DNA from 3 places in the Pseudomonas sp. KK18 genome. Region 2 is predicted to be linked to each of the others. Evidence: predicted binding sites of a transcription regulator. Region 2 holds the regulator's gene; each other region holds the start of a gene.
What was found. The regulator FliA, encoded in region 2, starts transcription of late flagellar genes. The targets are predictions, from matches to a motif close to CTAAAGTTTNNNNNNNNNNNGCCGNTAA.
Positions count from the first base shown of each region.

Region 1: the regulator FliA is predicted to act here: its motif matches at 1,779-1,806, upstream of flgM (flagellar biosynthesis anti-sigma factor FlgM).
Region 3: the regulator FliA is predicted to act here: its motif matches at 3,461-3,488, upstream of V6607_RS02420 (methyl-accepting chemotaxis protein).

Region 1 covers NZ_CP146605.1:5,528,346-5,532,997, reverse strand. Annotated here, with positions in the region: gene V6607_RS24890 (flagellar brake protein) at 57-806, opposite strand; gene V6607_RS24885 (flagellar protein FlgN) at 902-1,369, opposite strand; gene flgM (flagellar biosynthesis anti-sigma factor FlgM) at 1,418-1,741, opposite strand; gene flgA (flagellar basal body P-ring formation chaperone FlgA) at 1,884-2,648, opposite strand; gene V6607_RS24870 (chemotaxis protein CheV) at 2,729-3,661, shown strand; gene cheR (protein-glutamate O-methyltransferase CheR) at 3,705-4,532, shown strand.
Region 2 covers NZ_CP146605.1:5,365,646-5,370,297, reverse strand. Annotated here, with positions in the region: gene flhA (flagellar biosynthesis protein FlhA) at 1-397, shown strand, start outside; gene flhF (flagellar biosynthesis protein FlhF) at 409-1,725, shown strand; gene fleN (flagellar synthesis regulator FleN) at 1,846-2,679, shown strand; gene fliA (RNA polymerase sigma factor FliA) at 2,676-3,416, shown strand; gene V6607_RS24045 (chemotaxis response regulator CheY) at 3,587-3,961, shown strand; gene V6607_RS24040 (protein phosphatase CheZ) at 3,980-4,652, shown strand, end outside.
Region 3 covers NZ_CP146605.1:541,272-545,923, forward strand. Annotated here, with positions in the region: gene V6607_RS02415 (potassium/proton antiporter) at 1-1,543, opposite strand, end outside; gene V6607_RS02420 (methyl-accepting chemotaxis protein) at 1,778-3,403, opposite strand; gene V6607_RS02425 (hypothetical protein) at 3,681-3,911, shown strand; gene V6607_RS02430 (cell division protein ZapA) at 3,908-4,201, shown strand; gene V6607_RS02435 (acyl-CoA dehydrogenase) at 4,198-4,652, opposite strand, start outside.

The DNA.
Region 1 (4,652 bases), 160 kb from region 2:
AAAAACGGGCAGCCCCCTTGAGGGACTGCCCGTTTTTTTGTCGCGACCTTTATTGTTTAAAGGTCGTCGTCCTTGTCAAACCGGCGCGCTTCACGCTGCAGTTGATACACAAACCGCTCGACCTGACGCTGCACCAGCCCGCTCATGTTATGAAAACGTAGGCCGGCGAAGGTGGTGTTGATCCTTTCTTCGAAGTGCAGGTAACGCAGTTCTACCGAGGTGGTCATGCTGCCAAAGGGTAGCGCGGCGATAAATCGGTCGTAGACCTGGCCCAGTTGCAGGCGCTCGGAAATATCCCCTTCGAAGCGCAATTTGCAGCCGGTGGCGGAAATATCCAGCAACTTGCCGCTGATGGGGGCCTTGAGTTTGTCGCCGCCCAGTTCGACGCTCACCAGTTGCGCCAGCTTCAGCGCCGCGCGGAAGGCGTTGCGACGCTGATGGTAAATCACCTCGCCAGGCATGCTGCCGCGGTAAATACGGTGGCCGCCGGCTTCATCGAGGGTCAGGGTGCCGTTGCTTTCCCAGGCTACCCGCACCCCCTCGTGAAAACCTTCGATCCGGAAAGCTTCGCCATTCTCGAGGTAGCGTTCGCCGTCGCGCGGGACCATTTCGTCCAGGGCCAGTGTCTTGCTGTCCCGGTCGATTTCCACCAGGTAGCTTTGAAACCGCTGGTTGCGTTCATGGAAGGTGATGATCAGCGGATCATGGCTTTCTTGCAGCATCCGCAAGGTGCCAGCGATTTCCAGCGGCGTGGTGAGTACCTTGGGTGGCTGCGGAGCATCTTCCGCGTTAAGGGCGTTGAACACGGTTCTTCCATCTCCAGACAAAATACGACTACACGCAAGTGCTGTCATTTTGCCAGTATGTGGCGCGACTTGGATAGGGCGCGCTCAAACTGGTTTCAGGCTTGGCTGCGGGTGCTTGGCTTGGCCAGGCGTGAGGTGGAGCCTTGAGCGTTGTAGAGAGCCGGAGGCTCGCCGCCGTGGAGAATACGCAACTGATTGGCGGTCGTGGCTTGCTGAAGCTGGATGGCCTGGCCGTTGAGGAGGTTGGTTTCCTGGCACAGGGTCAGCAACTGGTTGAGTTCTTTGCTCTGGGCCAGCAACTGGTCGCCCACCGTGGAGTGGCTGGCGAGTTGTTCCAGGCCCTTGTGGTCGGCCGTGAGGCCCAGGCTGATCAGAATCTGGCTGCGCTTCTTGCCGTGCTGTTCCAGCAGGACGATCAGCGATTGCTTGCGCGCCAGGATTTCTTCCAGCATGCGCATGTCCCGGCCGTACAGGGCCAGTGATTCTTCTCGAAGGAGCTCCAGCAGCTGCTGTGCGGGAGGCAGGTCTTCAATGATCAGTTGTAGCAAGTTTTCGTCGTGCATGGCTGGCCTTGGGGTTTAAGCGTCCAAAAGCCTGGCGCAGGCCTTTGCCTAGCGCTCGGCTTCGAAGTTAAGCAGTTTGCTGGCTACACGGTTGCTGTCGACCTTATAGCTGCCATCGGCAATCGCCTGTTTCAATTCGGCCACACGGGCTTTATTGACAACTGGCTGATCGCTCAGCGAGTCAGTGACCTTCTGCAACTGTTGAGCCTCATTGCTCAGGTGTACCGATTCCCCGCTTTGGCTCGCACCGGCCTGTTCTGTCTTGGCAGGCAGAGGCTGGGACTTGGCTTCAACGCTGTCTTTGGCACCGTTGGTGCGCGAAGAACCGGGCGTTGGCAGGGCGTTATTCAAACGACTGAAATCGATGACCATGTTAAAAAAACCTCTGGGTATTTGGACGCTTGCCATGTTTTCGGCCATACCCGGACAAACTTTAGGCTCGATTGACAATAAACCTATGCGCGATGCCGCTTTGCGCACAGTGTAGGAAAAGCTGGCGTCCGATGCCAGTGATCTATAAAGCCACCTCAACCTGCCCCGGCGCAGTCACCCGGGCCTTGATCACGCGGTTGGAATTCAGGTTCTTGACGCGAATCTGTTCACTCATGCCGCCGTTGGACAGGGCTTCCCCCGGCATTTTTACATTCAGGCCACCGCTGCTGGCGGAAATCACCACCTGGTCACCTTTGCGCACGACTTCGGCCTGCTCGAGATGGACCAGGGTAATCACCTGGTCAGCAACCATTGGTCGGGTAAGTTTCTGCCCGAGTGCCTGGTCAAGGGACGTGAGGTAGCTCTGGGTGATCATGCTGATGTCGCGCTCACGCATCGCGACGTCATCATAACCAATGATTCCGGTACGTTTCAGCGGGCGCGTCACCACCACCACTTCGCGAAACAGTTTGACCTGGGCGGGCACGAACACCGTCCAGGGCGAGGCGCCTTCGCAGCGCACTTTCACGGTCACGCGCCCGATGGGCTGGGCGGGGCTTTCCAGGGAAGCTGTCAATTCTCTGTCGCACATGGGCATGCGCAGGCGCGGATCCAGCTGGTTGACCTGGATTTCGTAGCGGCCCGGTGTCTGCGTCGTGGCCAGATAATCTTCTACAGTGAACTCAAGAAAGCCTTGAGTGACGCCGATAAGCAGATCAGGCAAGGTGACGTTATCGGCGCGGGCCGGCTGGCCCGTAGCCAAGGCAAGCAACGCCATCGAGACGCAGAGCAATCTGCGGTACTGTGGGGATCGGAGGCGTCGGGAAACTGTCGTTTTGATGTCCATGGCCAATAAAAAAGCAAAGCTCGTGCCGTTTAGTGTTGGGTACGCGTCGTACCCCTAAGTTTTAGCGTAGGAGTCTGGGCATGGCCGGTGTAATGGATTCAGTGAACCAGCGCACACAGCTGGTGGGGCAGAATCGCCTGGAGTTGCTGTTGTTCCGTCTGGACGGCAAGCAGCTGTACGGGATTAATGTCTTCAAGGTTCGCGAAGTGCTGCAGTGTCCCAAGCTGACAATAATGCCCAAGTCCAGCCCGGTGGTTTGCGGTGTGGCGAACATTCGTGGCGCGACCATCCCGATTCTTGACCTGGCAATGGCCACCGGTTCGGCGGGGTTGCAGGACCGCGAGAGCCCATTCGTGATCATTACCGAGTACAACACCAAGACCCAGGGTTTCCTGGTGCGCTCGGTGGAGCGCATCGTCAACATGAACTGGGAAGAGATCCATCCGCCGCCCAAGGGCACCGGTCGCGATCACTACCTCACGGCGGTGACGCGGGTCGACAACCAGTTGGTGGAAATCATCGACGTGGAGAAAATCCTCGCCGAAGTGGCCCCGACCTCCGAGGCGATATCGGTGGGTGTGGTAGACGCCGAAACCGCGCACAAGGCGATCTCGCTGCGGGTGCTGACGGTGGACGACTCTTCGGTCGCGCGCAAGCAGGTGTCCCGTTGCCTGCAGACCGTTGGGGTCGAAGTGGTCGCGCTCAATGACGGTCGCCAGGCCCTGGATTACCTGCGCAAGCTGGTGGATGAGGGCAAGAAGCCGGAAGAAGAATTCCTGATGATGATCTCCGACATCGAGATGCCGGAAATGGACGGCTACACCCTCACGGCCGAGATACGCAACGACCCACGCATGCAAAAACTACATATCATCCTGCATACTTCGTTGTCGGGTGTATTCAATCAGGCGATGGTCAAGAAGGTCGGTGCCGATGACTTCCTGGCCAAATTCCGCCCTGATGACCTGGCATCCCGGGTAGTCGACCGGATCAAGGCAGCAGATCACGGCTAGGGGCCTTTTCCCTGGCGGTCACACGATTTAAGAGGCGGTATCATTGTCTACGGGTAATTTGGATTTCGAACAGTTCCGGGTCTTCCTGGAAAAGGCCTGTGGCATATTGCTCGGTGAAAACAAGCAGTACCTGGTATCCAGCCGTCTCAACAAACTGATGGAGCAGCAAGGCATCAAGTCCCTCGGGGAGTTGGTGCAACGGATCCAGGGCCAGCCACGCAGCGGGCTCAAGGAGATGGTGGTCGACGCCATGACCACCAACGAAACCTTGTGGTTTCGCGATACCTATCCGTTTGAAGTGCTCAAGAACAAGGTGCTGCCCGAGGCGATCAAGGCCGCTCCCGGCCAGCGTCTGCGCATCTGGTCGGCGGCCTGTTCGTCGGGACAGGAACCGTATTCGATTTCGATGGCCATCGATGAGTTCGAGCGGACCAACATGGGCCAGTTGAAAGCCGGGGCGCAAATCGTGGCCACGGATTTGTCCGGCACCATGCTCACCAACTGCAAGACCGGCGAGTACGACAGCCTGGCGCTGGGGCGCGGGTTGTCCCAGGAGCGCTTGCAGCGTTTCTTCGATCCCAAGGGAGCAGGGCGTTGGGCGGTCAAGGCGCCGATCAAGAGCCGGGTGGAGTTTCGTTCGTTCAACCTGCTGGACAGTTATGCCAGCCTGGGCAAGTTCGACATGGTGTTTTGCCGCAACGTGCTGATCTACTTCTCGGCCGAGGTGAAGAAAGACATTCTGTTGCGCATCCACGGCACCCTCAAGCGTGGCGGTTATCTGTTCCTGGGGGCTTCCGAGGCGCTGAACGGTTTGCCGGATCATTACCAGATGGTGCAGTGCAGTCCTGGAATCATTTACCAGGCCAAGTGATGAGTGCTTGGACAAAAAGGGAGGCCTGCACAGGCCTCCCTTTTTTATGGCCGCAAAGCGGCAAGCCCTCATTGCCGCTTTACTGGCGTTTCGCGGAAACCCTTTGCCGCTTTTCTGGCA
Region 2 (4,652 bases):
AGATACTGCCGCCCTGGTGGCCGCAGTGCGCGTCGGATTGTCGCGTGCAATCGTCCAAAGCATTGTAGGGCTTGACTCCGAGCTGCCTGTTATCACCTTGGAACCAAGGTTGGAACAAATATTGCTCAATAGTATTCAGAAGGCTGGGCAGGGCGCTGATGAGGGCGTGTTGCTGGAGCCAAGCATGGCAGAGAAGCTGCAGCGTTCGTTGATCGAGGCCGCGCAGCGCCAGGAAATGGAAGGCCATCCGGTGATCCTGCTGGTGGCTGGCCCCGTCCGGGCGATGTTGTCGCGGTTTGGACGCCTGGCTATACCGAATTTGCACGTATTGGCTTACCAGGAAATTCCTGACAATAAGCAAGTGACTATCGTCGCGACAGTAGGGCCCAACGGCTGAGGTAGTGGGATATGCAAGTGAAGCGTTTTTTCGCCGCCGATATGCGTCAGGCCATGAAACTGGTACGTGATGAGTTGGGCGCCGACGCTGCGATTATCGGTAACCGTCGTATTGCCGGCGGTGTGGAGCTGACGGCTGCCCTGGATTACAAACCCTCGGCCCTGGCGCCGCGCGTGCCGAACATGGAACTGGAAGACGAGCTGCGCAAGACCGCTTCGCGCATTGTCTCGGCCCAGGCTGAACTGAGCATGCGTGGCGACAGCGACGCCTCCACCAATCGCCAGCTGTTTGCCGGGCTGCCGTTGACCGCGTCCGAGCCGCTGGTAGAGCCGACTTTTGTTGAACCACCGCGTCCTGCTGCGCCAGCCCCGGCGCCGGCGGTAGACCAGCGGGTGTTCGACTCGATGCGTTTCGAACTCAACGGCCTGCGTGAACTGCTGGAAGTGCAGCTGGGTTCGCTGGCCTGGAACCAGTTGCAGGGCAGCCAGCCACAACAGGCCAACCTGTGGCGTCGCCTGCAACGCATTGGCCTGTCCGGCCCGTTGTCCCGCGACCTGCTGCAACTGACCACGCAAATTGAAGAACCTCGCCAGGCCTGGCGCATGCTCCTGGCCCACCTGGCGCGGATGATCGTCACCCCGGAAATCGAACCCCTGGAAGAAGGCGGTGTGATTGCCATGGTCGGCCCGGCCGGCATGGGCAAGACCACCACCCTGGCCAAGCTGGCCGCACGTTACGTGCTCAAGTACGGCGCCCAGAACATCGCGCTGGTGAGCATGGACAGCTACCGCATCGGCGCCCAGGAACAACTCAAGACCCTGGGCCGCATCCTCAATGTGCCGGTGACCCACGTCGACCCGGGCCAGTCCCTGGCCAACGCCCTCGACCCATTGCTGCGCAAGCGCGTGGTGCTGATCGACACCGCCGGCCTGCAAGCCAGCGACCCGGCCCTGCGCATGCAGCTGGAAAGCCTGGCCGGGCGCGGGATCAAATCCAGAAACTATTTGGTGCTTGCCACTACCAGCCAGAAGCAGGTATTGACCGCCGCCTACCACAGCTACAAGCGCTGCGGGCTGGCGGGTTGCATCCTGACTAAACTGGATGAGACGGCAAGCCTGGGCGAAGTATTGAGCCTGGCAATCAGTCATGAATTACCGGTCGCCTACCTGACCGACGGGCCGCGGATCCCGGATGATCTGCATCTGCCGCGCCGTCATCAGTTGGTCAGCCGGGCTGTCAGCGTGCAAATGCAGGAAGAACCCAGTGAGGAAGCTATGGCTGACATGTTTGCTGACCTCTACCACAGCCCGAACAAGCGAGTTGGCTGAGGCATCATGGCTTTCTATTTAAAAATGACAGTGAAAAGTATCTACATCGATGGCCTGCCAGCAGTTCGCGCGGCCAACTTATGTAGCCTGCGTCTAAGCAAGACAAGGTAAAGAAATAAAATGGGCAGCATGCATCCCGTACAGGTGATCGCGGTGACCGGCGGCAAAGGTGGCGTCGGAAAAACTAACGTGTCAGTGAATTTGTCCCTGGCCCTGGCAGAGCTTGGCCGTCGCGTCATGCTGCTGGATGCTGACCTGGGGCTGGCGAACGTCGACGTTCTGCTGGGACTGACGCCCAAACATACCCTGGCCGATGTCATCGAAGGCCGCTGTGAGCTGCGCGACGTACTGTTGCAAGGCCCCGGCGGGATTCGCATCGTGCCGGCCGCTTCCGGCACCCAGAGCATGGTGCACCTGAGCCCGGCGCAACATGCCGGCCTGATTCAGGCGTTCAGCGACATCGGCGACAACCTCGACGTGCTGGTGATCGACACCGCCGCCGGGATAGGCGAATCCGTGGTCAGCTTCGTGCGCGCAGCCCAGGAAGTGTTGCTGGTGGTGTGCGACGAACCCACCTCGATCACCGACGCCTACGCCCTGATCAAACTGCTCAACCGCGACTACGGCATGAACCGCTTCCGCGTGCTGGCCAACATGGCCCAAAGCCCGCAGGAAGGGCGGAATCTGTTCGCCAAGTTGACCAAGGTCACGGATCGCTTCCTCGATGTCGCCTTACAATACGTTGGCGCAGTTCCTTACGACGAGTGTGTGCGCAAGGCCGTGCAAAAGCAGCGTGCGGTCTATGAAGCGTTCCCTCGTTCGAAGTGCGCATTGGCGTTCAAGGCTATTGCCCAGAAGGTCGATACCTGGCCGTTGCCCGCCAATCCCCGGGGGCATCTGGAGTTTTTCGTCGAGCGATTGGTGCATCAGACGAGCGCAGGACCGGTGCTATGACAGCCAGCGGCTACAACCTTTACAAGAAGTCGGCACGTGACAGTCAAGTCGAATTGATCGAGCGCTATGCGCCCCTGGTCAAGCGCATTGCCTATCACCTGCTGGCGCGCTTGCCTGCCAGCGTGCAGGTCGAAGACTTGATCCAGGCCGGGATGATCGGCCTGCTTGAAGTGTCGACCAAGTACGACGCGAGCAAGGGCGCGAGTTTCGAGACATACGCGGGTATCCGTATCCGTGGGGCCATGCTCGATGAAGTGCGTAAAGGTGATTGGGCGCCGCGATCAGTGCACCGCAATACGCGGATGGTGAGTGACGCAATTCGCTCAATTGAAGCAAAAACCGGTCGCGACGCTAAAGATCATGAAGTTGCGGCCGAACTCCAATTGAGTCTCGACGATTACTACGGGATTTTGAACGATACCTTGGGCAGCCGGCTGTTCAGTTTCGACGACCTTTTACAGGATGGCGAACATGAAGGGCTGCACGAGGACGGCGCGAGTGCCCATCTCGAACCGTCACGGGACCTGGAAGATGAACGCTTCCAGAGCGCGCTGGCGGACGCGATAGCCAATTTGCCGGAGCGTGAGCGACTGGTGTTGGCGCTGTACTACGACGAAGAGCTGAACCTCAAGGAAATCGGTGAGGTCCTGGGGGTCAGCGAATCGCGGGTCAGCCAGTTACACAGCCAGTGCGCGGCCCGCTTGCGGGGGCGTTTGGGAGAGTGGCGAGCGCGCTGACAGGCAGTGTGGGGACACTGCGAACGATACCGTCCAGGCCCTGCGCCCGGACGGGCTTGGCCCGTGGTGCGCCCCCGGTAGTCCTTTTTGTGTAACGCCTGTTGATTGATATGGCGCGCCCAGGTGCTGGGCGCGTTTAAGACTGCTTGGAGGTCGAATTGGACAAGAACATGAAAATCCTCATCGTTGATGACTTCTCAACGATGCGGCGGATCATAAAAAACCTGTTGCGTGACCTTGGGTTCACTAACACGGTCGAGGCGGATGACGGTATTACGGCGATTCCGATCCTCAACAGCGGGAGCATCGACTTTCTGGTAACGGACTGGAACATGCCGGGCATGACCGGTATCGATCTGCTGCGCCACGTGCGCGCTGATGAAAAACTGCGCAGCCTGCCTGTGCTGATGGTGACCGCTGAAGCCAAGCGTGAACAGATCATCGAAGCCGCCCAGGCCGGGGTCAACGGCTACGTGGTCAAGCCATTCACTGCACTGGCCTTGAAAGAGAAGATCGAAAAGATCTTCGAACGCATCGGTCATTGATGCTGCCACGGGGGAGCTATGGAGCATAAAGAATCATCGCAGGCCGACTTTGAGTCGACCCTGAAAAAACATGCTCATCAACTCGTCGAAAGCCTTGAAAGAGGCCAGTTCGGCGACGCGGTGCAGTTAATCCATGAGCTCAACCAGACCCGTGACCGCGGCCTGTACCAGGAAGTGGGCAAGCTCACCCGTGAGTTGCACAGTGCGATAGTCAATTTTCAGATTGACCCGCACATGCCCCAGGCTGAGGAAATCTCGCAGATCACGGATGCCACCGAACGCCTGTCCTACGTGGTCAGGCTGACTGAGGCGGCGGCCAACCGCACCATGGACCTGGTGGAAAACGCCACGCCTCTGGTCAACGGTATGGCCAGTGAAGCCAAGGCCCTGAGCACTGACTGGGGCCGGTTCATGCGTCGGGAAGTGGGCGCTGAGGAGTTTCGTGAGCTGGCGCGTCGGGTCGAGGGCTTTTTGTCCCGCAGCGAGCAGGAAAACCGCACGGTTTCCAGCAACCTCAATGACATTCTGCTGGCCCAGGATTACCAGGACCTCACCGGTCAGGTGATCAAGCGTGTGACCCAACTGGTCACCGAAGTGGAAAGCAACCTGCTCAAACTGGTGTTGATGGCGGGCCAGGTCGACCGGTTTGCCGGCATCGAACATGACCGCGCAGCGATCCTTTCTGAAAAAG
Region 3 (4,652 bases), 2.4 Mb from region 2:
GCCCGTACAGGGCCGAAACCGCGCCCAGCTGAGCGTCGCCTTCCAGGACGAAGTCACCGAAGAAGCGCAGGTCGAGGCCCCGTTGTGGTGCCTGGCTGAACAGTTTGCCGAGGGCCGGCAAGTTGTGTTCATGGCCGATTACGCATAGCAGATCGTCGACTTCGAGCACCGTACTACCCGACGGATGGAGCAGTTGCTGGCCACGAAACAGCGCGGCGATCCGCGTGCCTTCGGGCATTTTCAGCTCCCGCAGGGCGGCGCCGATGCACCATTTTTCGGCGCCCAGGCGGTAGACGAACAGCTCCCACTCGCTGGTGACGTGCACTTCCAGGGCCGCCCGGGAAATCGGCGCCGGCTCTGGCGGTACCGTCACTTTCAACAGTTTGGCGACCCACGGCAGGCTCGTACCCTGCACCAGCAACGACACCAGCACGATAAAGAACGCCAGGTTGAAGTACAGCTGCGCGTGGGGCAGGCCGGCCATCAGCGGGAACACCGCCAGAATGATCGGTACCGCACCGCGCAGGCCGACCCAGGCGATAAAGGCTTTCTCTCGGCCATGGAAGGCCTTGAACGGCAGCAGGCCGACGATCACCGACAGCGGCCGTGCGAAGAGAATCATCCACAGCGCCAGGCCCAGGGCCGGCAGCGCGATGGGCAGCAAATCATGGGGCGTGACCAGCAGGCCCAGCACCAGAAACATGCCGATCTGTGCCAGCCAGGCCATGCCGTCGAGCATATGCAAAATGCCATGCCGGCTGCGCACCGGGCGGTTGCCGATCACCAGGCCGCACAGGTAAACGGCGAGGAAACCGCTGCCGTGCAAGGCGTTGGTCAGGGCGAACACCACCAGGCCGCCGGAAATCACCAGGATCGGGTAAAGGCCGTTGGCCAGGTTGATCCGGTTGACCATCTGCAGCATCAACCAGCCGCCGCCCAGGCCGATGATGCCGCCGATGCCAAACTCACGGATCAAGTGGCCCAACAGGCTCCAGTGCAGGCCGGTCTGGCCGCTGGCGAGCATGTCGATCAGGGTGACGGTGAGGAACACCGCCATCGGGTCGTTGCTGCCGGATTCGATTTCCAGGCTGGCGGTGACCCGTTCGTTCAGGCCTTTGCCGCCCAGCAGCGAGAACACCGCTGCGGCGTCCGTGGAGCCGACGATGGCGCCGATCAGCAGGCCTTGAATGATGTTGAGGTTGAACAGCCAGGCGGCTGCCATGCCGGTGAGGCCGGTGGTGATCAGCACCCCGACCGTCGCCAGGGACAACGCAGGCCAGAGGGCTACACGGAAACTGGCTACCCGCGTTCGCAGTCCGCCGTCGAGCAGGATCACGGCCAGGGCGAGGTTGCCCACGAGGTAGGCAGTCGGGTAGTTATCGAAGATGATGCCGCCGCCGTCGACGCCGGCGATCATGCCCACGGCCAGGATGATCACCAGGATCGGAATCCCCAGGCGGGACGAAAGCGAACTCACCAGAATGCTCGCACCTACCAGCAACGCGCCGATCAAGAACAGGCTGTTGATGGTCGTCGCATTCAAAGGCAGTACTCCATGAGCAGGAAAGACGAGGCGCAAACTGACCATGCAGTCTGCGTGCCAGCGATTCTAACCTGTTGAATTGCTGTGCTGTCAAAAAGGTTTTGAATGGCTGGCGCATATTCAATGTGGGAGCGGGCTTGCTCGCGAAAGCGGTGTGTCAGTCGCGTTATGCGTAGCTGATCCACCGCATTCGCGAGCAAGCCCGCTCCCACATTTTTAGCCCTGCGGTATCCGTTAAAGCCTGAACCGCCCCACCATCCCGTTCAAATCCACCGCCAACCGCGACAGCTCACTGCTCGCCGCACTGGTCTGGCTGGCGCCGGTCGCCGACTGCACCGACAAGTCACGAATATTCACCAGGTTACGATCCACTTCCCGCGCCACCTGCGCCTGCTCTTCAGCGGCACTGGCGATCACCAGGTTGCGCTCGTTGATTTCAACGATGGCAGTGTTGATGGTGTCCAGCGACATCCCCGCACCCTTGGCGATGTTCAACGTCGATTCCGCCCGCTCGGTGCTGTTGCGCATCGAATCCACTGCATGCTCGGTACCGGCCTGAATGCTGCCGATCATCCGCTCGATTTCGCTGGTGGACTGTTGGGTGCGATGGGCCAGGGCCCGCACCTCATCCGCCACCACCGCAAAACCACGCCCGGCTTCACCGGCACGCGCCGCTTCAATCGCGGCGTTCAGGGCCAGCAGGTTGGTCTGGTCAGCCAAGCCACGAATCACGTCCAGCACCTTGCCGATGTCCCGGGACTCTTCCGCCAGGTTGCCGATCAAGGTGGCAGTGGCTTGCACGTCGCTGCTCATGCGTTCAATGGCGCTGACGGTTTCCTGCACCAAATCACGTCCATCGCCCGCAGACGACGTGGCGTTCTTCGAGGCTTCGGAAGTGCTGACCGCGTTGCGGGCCACTTCTTCAACCGCGCTGGTCATCTCGTTCACCGCCGTGGCGGCCTGTTCGATTTCGTTGTTTTGCTGGGTCAGGCCACGGGCGCTTTCGTCGGTCACGGCATTCAGCTCTTCCGCGGCGGAGGCCAATTGGGTGGCCGAGCCGGAAATGCGCTGCAAGGTGTCCTTCAATTTGTCCTGCATCTTGGCCATTGCCAACAGTAGTCGGCCGGCTTCGTCGTTGCCTTCCACCTTGATCGGGCGCGTCAGGTTGCCTTCGGCGATTTCCTCGGCGGCATCCAGGGCCTGGGCGATCGGCTGGGTAATGCTGCGGGTCAGCAGCCAGGCGAACAGCATGGTCAATGCAGTGGCGAGGATCAGCAGGATCACCACCAGCTCAAACGCCAGGTCGTACTGGTCGGCAGCTTGCTGGTTGGTGGCCAGCGCCATCTTGTTGTTGATGTCCAGCAGGCGGTTCAGTACGGCGTTCACCTGATCCGAGTTGTTCAGCAGCTCGGTATTCAGCAGCGTGCGCAGCTCTTCCACCTGATTGGCCCGTGACAGGCTCTTCATGCGCTCTTCAATCTGATGGTACTGGGCCAGCAGACGCACGTATTCATCGTAGGCAGCACGTTCTTCGCTGCTGTCGATCAACTTCTCGTAGACCGCCTGGGCCGTACGAATCTGCTGATTGCGCACGTCAAAAGACTCAAGGGTCTTTTGCTGGACGTCAGGCTCGCGGTTGGTCAGCAGGCGATACGACAGCACCCGCAGGCGCAGGGTCAGTTGAGTGAACTCGTCCAGGGCGCGAATGCTCGGCACGCTGCTAAGGGTGATGTCTTCCGTCGCCGCACGGATCTTGCTCATCTGGTTAAGGGCGAACACACCGAGAAACAACATCAGCGCGCCAATCAACGCGAAGCCGAGAAAGGCCCGCGGCGCGATATTCATATTACGAAGAGACATGTTGTGATCCTGGGGAGAAGCGCGATCCATGCGGGGTTTGAGCGGGGTGTCCATGACCTATCGGTCATACGACTAAAGTCTTGAGGGGGTGCGCGCTTTTGTCGCAGATCGGGGCGGGCCGACGGGATTCAGGAACCAGATGCCATAAATGCAGTCACTAAGGCTCGAAAGCGTGGCCTGCCCTGTAAAATCAAGGCCCCGCGCCAGGGATAACCCTGGCATCCGAGGTGAATTTTCTTTATCGTCACCGCCCTTTGAAAAAGCCCGAGAAATCAAAATGTTAGAAGCATCCCTCAGCCAATTGGAACAACTGGTCAGCGACCTGGTACAGCAGAACCAGGATCTACTGGGCACCAACGAATCCCTCAAGGCCGAACTGGCTCGCGCCAAGGATGAAAACGACAGCTTGCAGCTGAACCTGATGGAACAGGAAGAAAAGCAGGGCGCCACCGCTGCCCGTATCCAGGCGTTGGTTGAGCGTGTGAGCGCAGGTCCTGTCAGCGCATGAATGAAGGGATAAAGGTCGTTTCGATTCTCGGTGAGGATTACTCGATCAAGGCACCGGAGGGGGAAGACAACACCCTGATGAGCGCCGTGACGATGCTCAAGGCATCCCTGGCCACCACCAAGAAAAAGTACCCGACGTTGATCGGTGACAAGCTATTGGTGCTGGCGGCGCTGAACCTGTGCGCCGAGCAGATCGAAATGCAAAAGCACCATCAGCAGGAACTCGACCGTTACCAAGAGCAAGTCAGCGCCACGGTCGAGGTGATTTCCAAGGCAATCGGAACGCCTTAGAACCACTCATCCTGCATCCCCAGGCACGTGTCATCGCGTGCCTCGAGAATCGCCAGTTCATGATGGCAGCCCGGTATTTCCCACGTCAGGAAGTACCGGGCGGCCTGGAGCTTGCCCTTATAGAAGGCGACATCGGCAGCATTGCCCCTGGCCAGCCCTTCCTCGGCGCGAATTGCCTGTTCCAGCCAGCGCCAGCCAATCACCGTATGCCCGAACACCTTCAGGTACAGCGCCGAATTCGCCAGGCTGCTGTTGACCTTGCCCTGGGCGAGATCCGTCAACAGGCCGAGGGTGACCTCTTGCAGGCGCGCCACCAGTTGTTCCAGCGGTTCCCGCAAGGCGGTCAGTGACGGGTATTCCTGTGCTCGTGCGCCCGTCTCGGCGATCAGGCGGATCAGTTGCTTCAAGCCCGCACCGCCGTTCTGCGCCAGCTTGCGCCCGAGCAAGTCCA